3 regions of the Streptomyces sp. NPDC002088 genome follow, and region 3 is predicted to be linked to each of the others. Evidence: predicted binding sites of a transcription regulator. Region 3 holds the regulator's gene; each other region holds the start of a gene.
What was found. Region 3 encodes HrcA, which represses chaperone genes, less so after heat shock. Its sites were predicted from a motif close to TTNGCACTCNGNNNNNCNGAGTGCNAA; they were not measured.

Region 1 (3,274 bases), on a different contig from region 3:
AGTGGCCGTGGCCGTGGCCCGCGGCGGCCGGCTCTTCCTCTTCCTTCTTCTCGACGACCAAGGTCTCGGTCGTGAGGAGGAGGGAGGCGATGGAGGCCGCGTTCTCCAGGGCGGAGCGGGTGACCTTCACCGGGTCGATGACGCCGGCCTTGACCAGGTCGCCGTACTCGCCGGTGGCGGCGTTGAAGCCCTGGCCCTTGTCGAGCTCGGCGACCTTGGAGGTGATGACGTAGCCCTCCAGGCCGGCGTTCTCGGCGATCCAGCGCAGCGGCTCGACGACCGCGCGGCGGACCACGGCGACACCGGTGGCCTCGTCGCCGGTCTTGTCGAGGTTGCCCTCGAGGACCTTGGCGGCGTGGACCAGCGCGGAGCCACCACCGGAGACGATGCCCTCCTCGACCGCGGCGCGGGTCGCGGAGATGGCGTCCTCCAGACGGTGCTTCTTCTCCTTCAGCTCCACCTCGGTGGCGGCGCCGACCTTGATCACGCACACGCCGCCGGCCAGCTTCGCGAGGCGCTCCTGGAGCTTCTCGCGGTCCCAGTCGGAGTCCGTGTTCTCGATCTCGGCCTTGATCTGGGCGACGCGGCCCACCACGTCCGCGGAGTCGCCGGCGCCGTCGACGACCGTGGTGTCGTCCTTGGTGACCGTGACGCGGCGGGCGGAGCCGAGCACGTCAAGACCGACCTGGTCGAGCTTGAGGCCGACCTCCTCGGAGATGACCGTGGCACCGGTGAGGATCGCCAGGTCCTGCAGCATCGCCTTGCGGCGGTCGCCGAAGCCGGGGGCCTTGACGGCGACGGCGTTGAAGGTGCCGCGGATCTTGTTGACGACCAGGGTCGACAGGGCCTCGCCCTCGACGTCCTCGGCGATGATCAGCAGCGGCTTCGAGGAGTTGGTCTGGATGACCTTCTCCAGCAGCGGCAGCAGGTCCTGGATGGAGGAGACCTTGCCCTGGTTGATCAGGATGTACGGGTCGTCGAGGACGGCCTCCATGCGCTCCTGGTCCGTCACGAAGTACGGCGACAGGTAGCCCTTGTCGAAGGCCATGCCCTCGGTGAAGTCCAGCTCCAGACCGAAGGTGTTGGACTCCTCGACGGTGATGACACCGTCCTTGCCGACCTTGTCCATCGCCTCGGCGATGAGCTCGCCGACCTGCTGGTCCTGGGCGGACAGCGCGGCGACAGCGGCGATGTCGGACTTCTCGTCGATCGGGCGGGCCGAGGCGAGGAGGTCGTCGGAGATGGCCTTGACCGCGGCGTCGATGCCCTTCTTCAGGGCGGCCGGGGAGGCGCCGGCGGCGACGTTCTTCAGGCCCTCGCGCACCAGCGCCTGGGCGAGCACGGTGGCGGTGGTGGTGCCGTCACCCGCCACGTCGTTGGTCTTGGTCGCCACCTCCTTCACCAGCTGGGCGCCGAGGTTCTCGAACGGGTCGTCGATCTCGACCTCGCGGGCGATGGTGACACCGTCGTTGGTGATGGTCGGGGCGCCGAACTTCTTGTCGATGACGACGTTGCGGCCCTTGGGGCCGATCGTCACCTTGACCGTGTCGGCAAGCTTGTTGACGCCGCGCTCGAGGGCGCGACGGGCGTCCTCGTCGAACTTCAGGATCTTCGCCATGGGAGCGTAGCCCTCTCGGAAAGCTGGAGATGAACGAACTGCGCCCCGGGCGCCCGGTTGATTAATGGTCGCGGGGGCCAGGGGCGCAGCTCAAAAAGGTGAAGCGGGTGAACTACTTCTCGATGATCGCGAGCACGTCGCGAGCCGAGAGGACGAGGTACTCCTCGCCGTTGTACTTCACCTCGGTGCCGCCGTACTTGCTGTACAGCACGATGTCGCCGGTCTTGACGTCGAGCGGCAGACGCTCGCCGTTCTCGAAGCGGCCCGGGCCCACGGCGAGGACGACGCCCTCCTGGGGCTTCTCCTTCGCGGTGTCCGGGATGACCAGGCCAGAAGCCGTGGTCTGCTCGGCGTCGAGCGGCTGGACCACGATGCGGTCCTCGAGCGGCTTGATGGCAACCTTGGAGCTGGTGGTCGTCACGATCCGACCTCCCCCTTCGGAGATCTCACGGGGTTAACTGTCTGAGGTGGCGACCAGGTCGATCCGTCGTCGCGGGTGCCGGACCTGCCCGTCGCGTGTTGGCACTCTCCAGGGGTGAGTGCCAGAGCCGAGACTATGACCGCGATTAGCACTCGGTCAAGCGGAGTGCCAATTGCCTGCGGCGCGGCGCGGAAATTCGGGTGCACCTGGGTTGGGGTGACCGCCACCCCTGGGGCTACGCCCCCAGACCCCGCATCGGCCTGAACGGCCTCGTCCTCAAACGCCGGACGGGCTGGATTGCGTGGTGGGGGAGAGCTTCGGCGGGGTCTTGGGGGCCAGTCCAGTGCCCACTTCCGGGTATGGGGGAGGGGGTCCCGCAGGGGGCGGGGGCGGAGCCCCCGCAGGGGGCGGGGGCGGAGCGCCACAGGGTGTGGGGGACGGAGTCCGCGCCGCGGGTGCGGGGGACGGAGTCCGCGCCGCGGGTGCGGGGGGATGGAGTCCCCGCCAGGGATCCGGGGAAACAGAGGCCCCACCAGGGGTGCAGGGGACGGAGTCCCCGCCAGGGATCCGGGGAGACAGAGGCCCCACCAGGGGTGCAGGGGACGGAGGCCCCGCCAGGGATCCGGGGAGACAGAGGCCCCACCAGGGGTGCAGGGGACGGAGTCCCCGCCGGGGTCTGGGGCGGGGCCACTTTCGACCAACCGAGACGGGTGGGCGGGTGGGCAAGCCCTCGGTCTGGGGCGGAGCCCGAGGCGCACCTCCGCCAGCCGAATCAGGTGGGCGGGTGGCCGCTTGGACTACAGGTAGTCCTCCAGGCGGCCCACCGTCAGGCCCTGTTGCTGGATGCGGCGCAGCAGGCGGGTCGTGCGCTGCCTGAGCGTCGGGGTCGTCGTCTCGTCCGGGCCGACGGCCACGATGTCGCCGGGGAGGAGCCGGTGGGAGCCCTTGGCGTACGTCAGGTCGTCCGCGCCCATCGACACCCGCCACAGCACCACCGCGGAGATACCGCAGTCGGCGGCTGCACGCAGCGTGGTGGCGTCGTACGTGCCGTAGGGCGGCCGGAAGAGACGCGGGCGCAGGCCGAAACGGGCCCGGAGCTTGTCCTGCTGGCCGCAGATCTCCGCGCGCTGAGCGGCGTAGGGCAGACCGCGCAGGGAGGGATGGTCGAGGGTGTGGTTCTGGAGGCTCGCGCCGACCGACCGCAGCCGCGCGAAGTGGCCGTACGCCGGTCCGAC
Region 2 (3,274 bases), on a different contig from region 3:
TTCGTGAAGGACGACTCCGGCAACCCGACGCACTCCTTCAAGGACCGCGTCGTCGCCCAGGCCATCGAGGCCGCCCGCGCCTTCGAGTTCACCACCCTCTCCTGCTCCTCCACCGGCAACCTGGCCGGTGCCGTCGGCGCCGCCGCCGCCCGGGCCGGCTTCCGCTCCTGCGTGTTCATCCCGCAGGACCTGGAGCAGGGCAAGGTCGTCATGGCCGCCATCTACGGCGGCGAGCTCGTCGGCATCGAGGGCAACTACGACGACGTGAACCGCTTCTGCTCCGAGCTGATCGGCGACCCGGCGGGCGAGGGCTGGGGCTTCGTCAACGTCAACCTGCGGCCGTACTACGCGGAGGGCTCGAAGACCCTCGCGTACGAGATCTGCGAGCAGCTCGGCTGGCAGCTGCCCGACCAGTTGGTCGTCCCCATCGCCTCCGGCTCCCAGCTCACGAAGATCGACAAGGGTCTGCAGGAGCTGATCAAGCTCGGCCTGGTCGAGGACAAGCCGTACAAGATCTTCGGTGCGCAGGCAGAGGGCTGCTCGCCGGTGTCCGTGGCGTACAAGGCCGGCCACGACGTCGTACGCCCCCAGAAGCCGGACACCATCGCCAAGTCCCTCGCCATCGGCAACCCGGCCGACGGGCCGTACGTCCTGGACATCGCGCGCCGCACGGGCGGTGCCGTGGAGGATGTGACGGACGAGCAGATCGTGGACGCGATCAAGCTGCTGGCGCGGACCGAGGGCATCTTCGCCGAGACGGCGGGCGGGGTGACGGTGGGCGTGACGAAGAAGCTCATCGAGGCCGGCCTGCTCGACCCGGCCAAGACCACTGTCGTGCTGAACACCGGCGACGGTCTGAAGACTCTCGACGCGGTGGCCGGTACCGGCCTGACCGCGACGATCCGCCCGAACCTCGACTCCTTCCGAGAGGCTGGCCTCGCATCATGAGCGTCAACGTCCGCATCCCCACCATCCTGCGCACCTACACCGGCGGTAGGGCCGAGGTGAGCGCCGAGGGCGCGACCCTCGCCGAGGTCCTCTCCGACCTGGAGAAGAACCACGCCGGCATCGCGGCCCGCGTCCTCGACGACCAGGGCAAGCTGCGCCGGTTCGTCAACGTGTACGTCAACGACGACGATGTCCGCTTCGAGCAGGGTCTGGAGACGGCGACCCCGGACGGCGCCGGTGTCTCCATCATTCCGGCGGTCGCCGGAGGCTGATCATTACCATCGGTAACCGCGGTTACCGAGTGTTCATCCCGCGGCATTGCCGCTCATGGATACAGTGCCCCCTCCGCGAGAGAAGCGGAGGGGGTAATTCAGTGTGATTGAGCGCGGTACAGTTGGGGAACCCGCTCCCGATTCCAGGGATTGCGGCCCTCGCGACCTGCCGCACGGCCGATGAGAAGTAGCCAAAGTGTGCAGGTCTTTTGCGCCTTTCGCTCCCTATGCCCGGCCCAACTTGCCCTGAAACCAGGCGAATTGTGGGTAGATTCCGGACCCGTCATGCCCGGATTTCTCGTCCGATTGACCTGTTGCAGACGGCAGTTGGACAGATACATTCAGCCGCGGTCGACGCGTTCCGGCGCACGCCCCCGGCTGCCATTGGGGGGTGAGGTCTGACCCGGGTCCGCGAAGTGTGGATCCGTGCAAGGGCCAGTAATAGGGGAGTTAGGCATGGCTCAGGGCACCGTCAAGTGGTTCAACGCGGAGAAGGGGTACGGCTTCATCGCGGTCGACGGTGGTGCGGACGTGTTCGTCCACTACAGCGCGATCCAGATGGACGGGTACCGCACCCTGGAAGAGGGCCAGCGGGTCGATTTCGAGATCTCGCAGGGTCAGAAGGGGCCGCAGGCGGACATGGTCCGCCTGGCGACCGGCTGAAGCACGCGCCGACTAACAGCAGCGACGTTCTTCTGTTCTTGTTCGAAGGGCTCGTATCCCACGGGGTACGAGCCCTTCGGCATGCCCGAGCGTCGCCGCGCGGGCCCGCGGATCCCGGGCAGGCGCTTGCACTCGGCATGGGCGAGTGCTAATCATTGGCGTTAGCACTCTGAAGGTGAGAGTGATAACGAAGGACCGGGTCGGTGAGGCCCGCAGGCCAGGTGGTGCAAGGAACCACGGGGCAGGCAGGCCGTCCGTCGCGGGCGCCAGCGCGGTCCGGAGCAATCCACCCCAGTCCGGGAGGACCACTTCACATGGCCAAGATCATCGCGTTCGACGAGGAGGCACGGCGCGGTCTCGAGCGCGGGATGAACCAGCTCGCCGACGCCGTCAAGGTCACCCTTGGCCCCAAGGGCCGCAACGTCGTCCTCGAGAAGAAGTGGGGCGCCCCCACGATCACCAACGATGGTGTGTCCATCGCCAAGGAGATCGAGCTCGAGGACCCGTACGAGAAGATCGGCGCCGAGCTGGTCAAGGAAGTCGCCAAGAAGACGGACGACGTCGCCGGTGACGGTACGACCACCGCGACCGTTCTCGCCCAGGCGCTCGTCCGCGAGGGCCTGCGCAACGTAGCCGCCGGCGCCAACCCGATGGCTCTCAAGCGCGGTATCGAGAAGGCCGTCGAGGCCGTCTCCGGTGCCCTGCTCGAGCAGGCGAAGGATGTCGAGACCAAGGAGCAGATCGCCTCCACGGCCTCCATCTCCGCCGCCGACACCCAGATCGGCGAGCTCATCGCCGAGGCGATGGACAAGGTCGGCAAGGAAGGCGTCATCACCGTCGAGGAGTCCCAGACCTTCGGTCTGGAGCTGGAGCTCACCGAGGGTATGCGCTTCGACAAGGGCTACATCTCGGCGTACTTCGCCACCGACATGGAGCGTATGGAGGCGTCGCTCGACGACCCGTACATCCTGATCGCCAACTCCAAGATCGGTTCCGTCAAGGACCTGCTCCCGCTCCTCGAGAAGGTCATGCAGTCGGGCAAGCCGCTGCTGATCATCGCCGAGGACGTCGAGGGCGAGGCCCTGTCGACCCTGGTCGTCAACAAGATCCGCGGCACCTTCAAGTCCGTCGCCGTCAAGGCCCCGGGCTTCGGTGACCGCCGCAAGGCGATGCTCGGCGACATCGCCATCCTCACGGGCGGCGAGGTCATCTCCGAGGAGGTCGGCCTCAAGCTGGAGAACGCGACCCTGGACCTCCTGGGTCGCGCCCGCAAGGTCGTCATCACCAAGGACGAGACCACGATCGTGGACGGCGCCGGTTCCGCCGACCAGGTCCAGGGCCGGGTCAACCAGATCCGCGCCGAGATCGAGAACTCGGACTCGGACTACGAC
Region 3 (3,274 bases):
CCTCCGGCACAGGCTTGGGCTTCTTCCACGGCGGAGTCAGGTCGGGCGAGTACTGGCGCATTCGGATGACGATAGGAGAAACCGTCGGCGTGTCGTGGGCGAGGGCTCACGACACGCCGAAACGCTCTGCCGGCGCGTCCCGCTGCCCCCGTACGAAGGCCGCGTTTACCACCGCTCCGTGACCGGGCACCTACAGCGCGTCCGCGCCGCAGAGGTCCAGCAGGCGGTCCAAGCCGTTGCGCACCGCGTCCGCGTGCATCTCCTCGCGCCCTGCCGTGAAAGCGTCATCCGTGAAGGTGTCGCCCACTCCCGCCGCCCTCAGCACAGTCGCGCCCGCGAACACCGCCGCCCCGAAGACATGGTCGAAGTGGGGGGGTGGGTGAGTGCGAGAAAACGCACACGGCCGCCGGCGATCGCCTCCGCCTGCCCGCGCAGCGGGGCGCCCTCAGTGAGGCGCGAACCGGCGTCGACCAGCAGCGCGGAACCGTCCCCCACGACCAGCCCCACCGTGCAGTCCCACAGCGGAAGACGGCACCGTCCGACGACCTCGGCCAGCCGCTCCCACCCCAGCTCTTCCCAAGTCACCGTCATGCGGCGACGCTAGCGGTAGCAGTGGGCCCGTCACGTCGTCGCAGGCCCAGCCTTGCCCGGGGTGTACCCCACGGCCGTACACTGGCTCGGGGAACGCTGGCACTCGCGCGCGCAGAGTGCCAGGCGAAAGGCCAAGGGGACGACATTCTGGGAGGTGTGCGCGAGATGCTGAGCGAACGCAGGCTTCAGGTGCTGCGCGCCATCGTCCAGGACTACGTCGGTACCGAGGAGCCGGTGGGCTCCAAGGCGCTCACCGAGCGGCACAAGCTCGGCGTCTCCCCGGCGACCGTGCGCAACGACATGGCGGCCCTCGAGGACGAGGGGTACATCGCCCAGCCGCACACCAGCGCCGGGCGCATCCCCACCGACAAGGGCTACCGGCTGTTCGTCGACAAGCTCGCGGGCGTCAAGCCGATGACGGCGCCCGAGCGGCGCGCGATCCAGAGCTTCCTCGACGGGGCCGTCGACCTCGACGACGTGGTGGCCCGGACCGTACGGCTGCTCGCGCAGCTGACTCGGCAGGTCGCCGTCGTGCAGTACCCGTCGCTGACCCGCTCGACCGTGCGGCACGTGGAGCTGCTGTCGCTGGCGCCGGCACGCGTGATGCTGGTGCTGATCACCGACACCGGCCGGGTCGAGCAGCGCGTGGTCGACTGTTCGGCGCCGTTCGGCGAGACCTCCCTGGCGGATCTGCGGGCGCGGCTGAACAGCCGGGTCGCGGGGCGCCGGTTCGCGGACGTACCCCGTCTCGTGGAGGATCTGCCGGACGCCTTCGAGGCAGACGACCGCGGCACGGTCTCGACGGTGCTCTCCACTCTGCTGGAGACGCTCGTCGAGGAGAACGAGGAGCGGCTGATGATCGGCGGCACCGCCAATCTGACCCGCTTCGGGCATGACTTCCCTCTCACGATCCGCCCGGTGCTCGAGGCGCTGGAGGAGCATGTCGTGCTCCTCAAGTTGCTTGGCGAGGCGGGCGATTCGGGCATGACCGTGCGGATCGGTCACGAGAACGCCTATGAGGGACTCAACTCCACTTCAGTGGTGTCGGTCGGCTACGGTTCGGGCAACGAGGCGGTCGCCAAGCTCGGCGTGGTCGGACCGACCCGCATGGATTACCCGGGAACGATGGGAGCGGTACGCGCAGTGGCACGGTACGTCGGACAGATCCTGGCGGAGTCCTAAGTGGCCACGGACTACTACGCCGTTCTCGGCGTGCGTCGCGACGCGTCGCAGGAAGAGATCAAGAAGGCCTTCCGGCGGCTCGCGCGCGAGCTGCATCCGGACGTCAACCCCGATCCGAAGACCCAGGAGCGGTTCAAGGAGATCAACGCCGCTTACGAGGTGTTGTCGGACCCGCAGAAGAAGCAGGTCTACGACCTCGGCGGCGATCCGCTCTCCCAGTCGGGCGGGGCCGGCGCGGGCGGCTTCGGCGCCGGTGGCTTCGGCAACTTCTCCGACATCATGGACGCCTTCTTCGGCACGGCGTCGCAGCGCGGACCGCGCTCGCGCACGCGCCGGGGCCAGGACGCGATGATCCGGCTCGAGATCGAGCTGGACGAGGCGGCCTTCGGCACGACGAAGGACATCCAGGTCGACACGGCGATCGTCTGCTCCACCTGCAACGGTGAGGGCGCGGCGCCGGGGACGAGTGCCCAGACGTGTGACATGTGCCGCGGTCGCGGTGAGGTGTCGCAGGTCACGCGGTCCTTCCTCGGTCAGGTCATGACGTCCCGCCCCTGCCCCCAGTGCCAGGGCTTCGGGACCGTCGTCCCGACCCCGTGCCCGGAGTGCGCGGGCGACGGCCGGGTGCGATCCCGTCGGACGCTGACCGTGAAGATCCCGGCCGGTGTCGACAACGGCACGCGCATCCAGCTGGCCGGTGAGGGCGAGGTCGGGCCTGGTGGCGGTCCCGCCGGTGACCTGTACGTCGAGATCCACGAGCTGCCGCACGCGATGTTCCAGCGGCGCGGTGACGACCTGCACTGCACGGTGACGATCCCGATGACGGCGGCGGCCCTCGGCACGAAGGTGCCGCTGGAGACCCTGGACGGCATGGAGGAGGTCGACATCCGGCCCGGCACCCAGTCCGGCCAGTCGATCCCGCTGCACGGCCGTGGCGTCACGCACCTGCGCGGCGGCGGCCGGGGCGACCTCATCGTCCACGTCGAGGTCCAGACCCCGAACAAGCTCGACCCCGAGCAGGAGCGCCTGCTGCGCGAGCTCGCCAAGCTGCGCGGCGAGGAGCGCCCGCAGGGGCAGTTCCAGCCTGGGCAGCAGGGGCTGTTCTCGCGGTTGAAGGACGCGTTCAACGGTCGCTGACCGCTCTTCCGAGCTTGCCTCCCCCTGGTCCATGCCAGGGGGAAGGCCCGATTCGGACTTGTTCGAAGGACGTGACAACATGCCGTCATGTCCTCCGCGCTGACCGATCTCTGCCCCCATCCGATCGTGCAGGCCCCCATGGCGGGCGGCGTCTCCGTGCCGCAGCTCGCCGCCGCCGTCTCCGAGGCGGGTGGGCTCGGGTTCCTGGCCGCCGGGTACAAGACCGCCGACGGCGTGTACCAGGAGATCAAACAGCTGCGGAGCCTCACGGCCCGCCCCTTCGGCGTGAACCTGTTCATGCCGCAGCCGGAGTATCCCGGTGCAAGCACCGGCTCCACCGGAGCGGCCGGCGCCGCGCCCATCG

Region 1: groES (co-chaperone GroES) is a predicted target of HrcA. The motif match lies at 2,185-2,211, and genes of this name have one in related genera.
Region 2: groL (chaperonin GroEL) is a predicted target of HrcA. The motif match lies at 2,009-2,035, and genes of this name have one in related genera.

The regions. Positions count from the first base shown of each region.
Region 1 covers NZ_JBEOXO010000007.1:271,384-274,657, reverse strand. Annotated here, with positions in the region: gene groL (chaperonin GroEL) at 1-1,618, opposite strand, end outside; gene groES (co-chaperone GroES) at 1,731-2,039, opposite strand; gene ABT114_RS17825 (polysaccharide deacetylase family protein) at 2,837-3,274, opposite strand, start outside.
Region 2 covers NZ_JBEOXO010000012.1:91,200-94,473, reverse strand. Annotated here, with positions in the region: gene thrC (threonine synthase) at 1-948, shown strand, start outside; gene ABT114_RS25200 (MoaD/ThiS family protein) at 945-1,220, shown strand; gene ABT114_RS25195 (cold-shock protein) at 1,677-1,883, shown strand; gene groL (chaperonin GroEL) at 2,198-3,274, shown strand, end outside.
Region 3 covers NZ_JBEOXO010000003.1:497,499-500,772, forward strand. Annotated here, with positions in the region: gene ABT114_RS09455 (DUF3097 domain-containing protein) at 1-61, opposite strand, end outside; partial or broken gene ABT114_RS09460 (MBL fold metallo-hydrolase) at 107-591, opposite strand; gene hrcA (heat-inducible transcriptional repressor HrcA) at 757-1,773, shown strand; gene dnaJ (molecular chaperone DnaJ) at 1,774-2,910, shown strand; gene ABT114_RS09475 (nitronate monooxygenase) at 2,998-3,274, shown strand, end outside.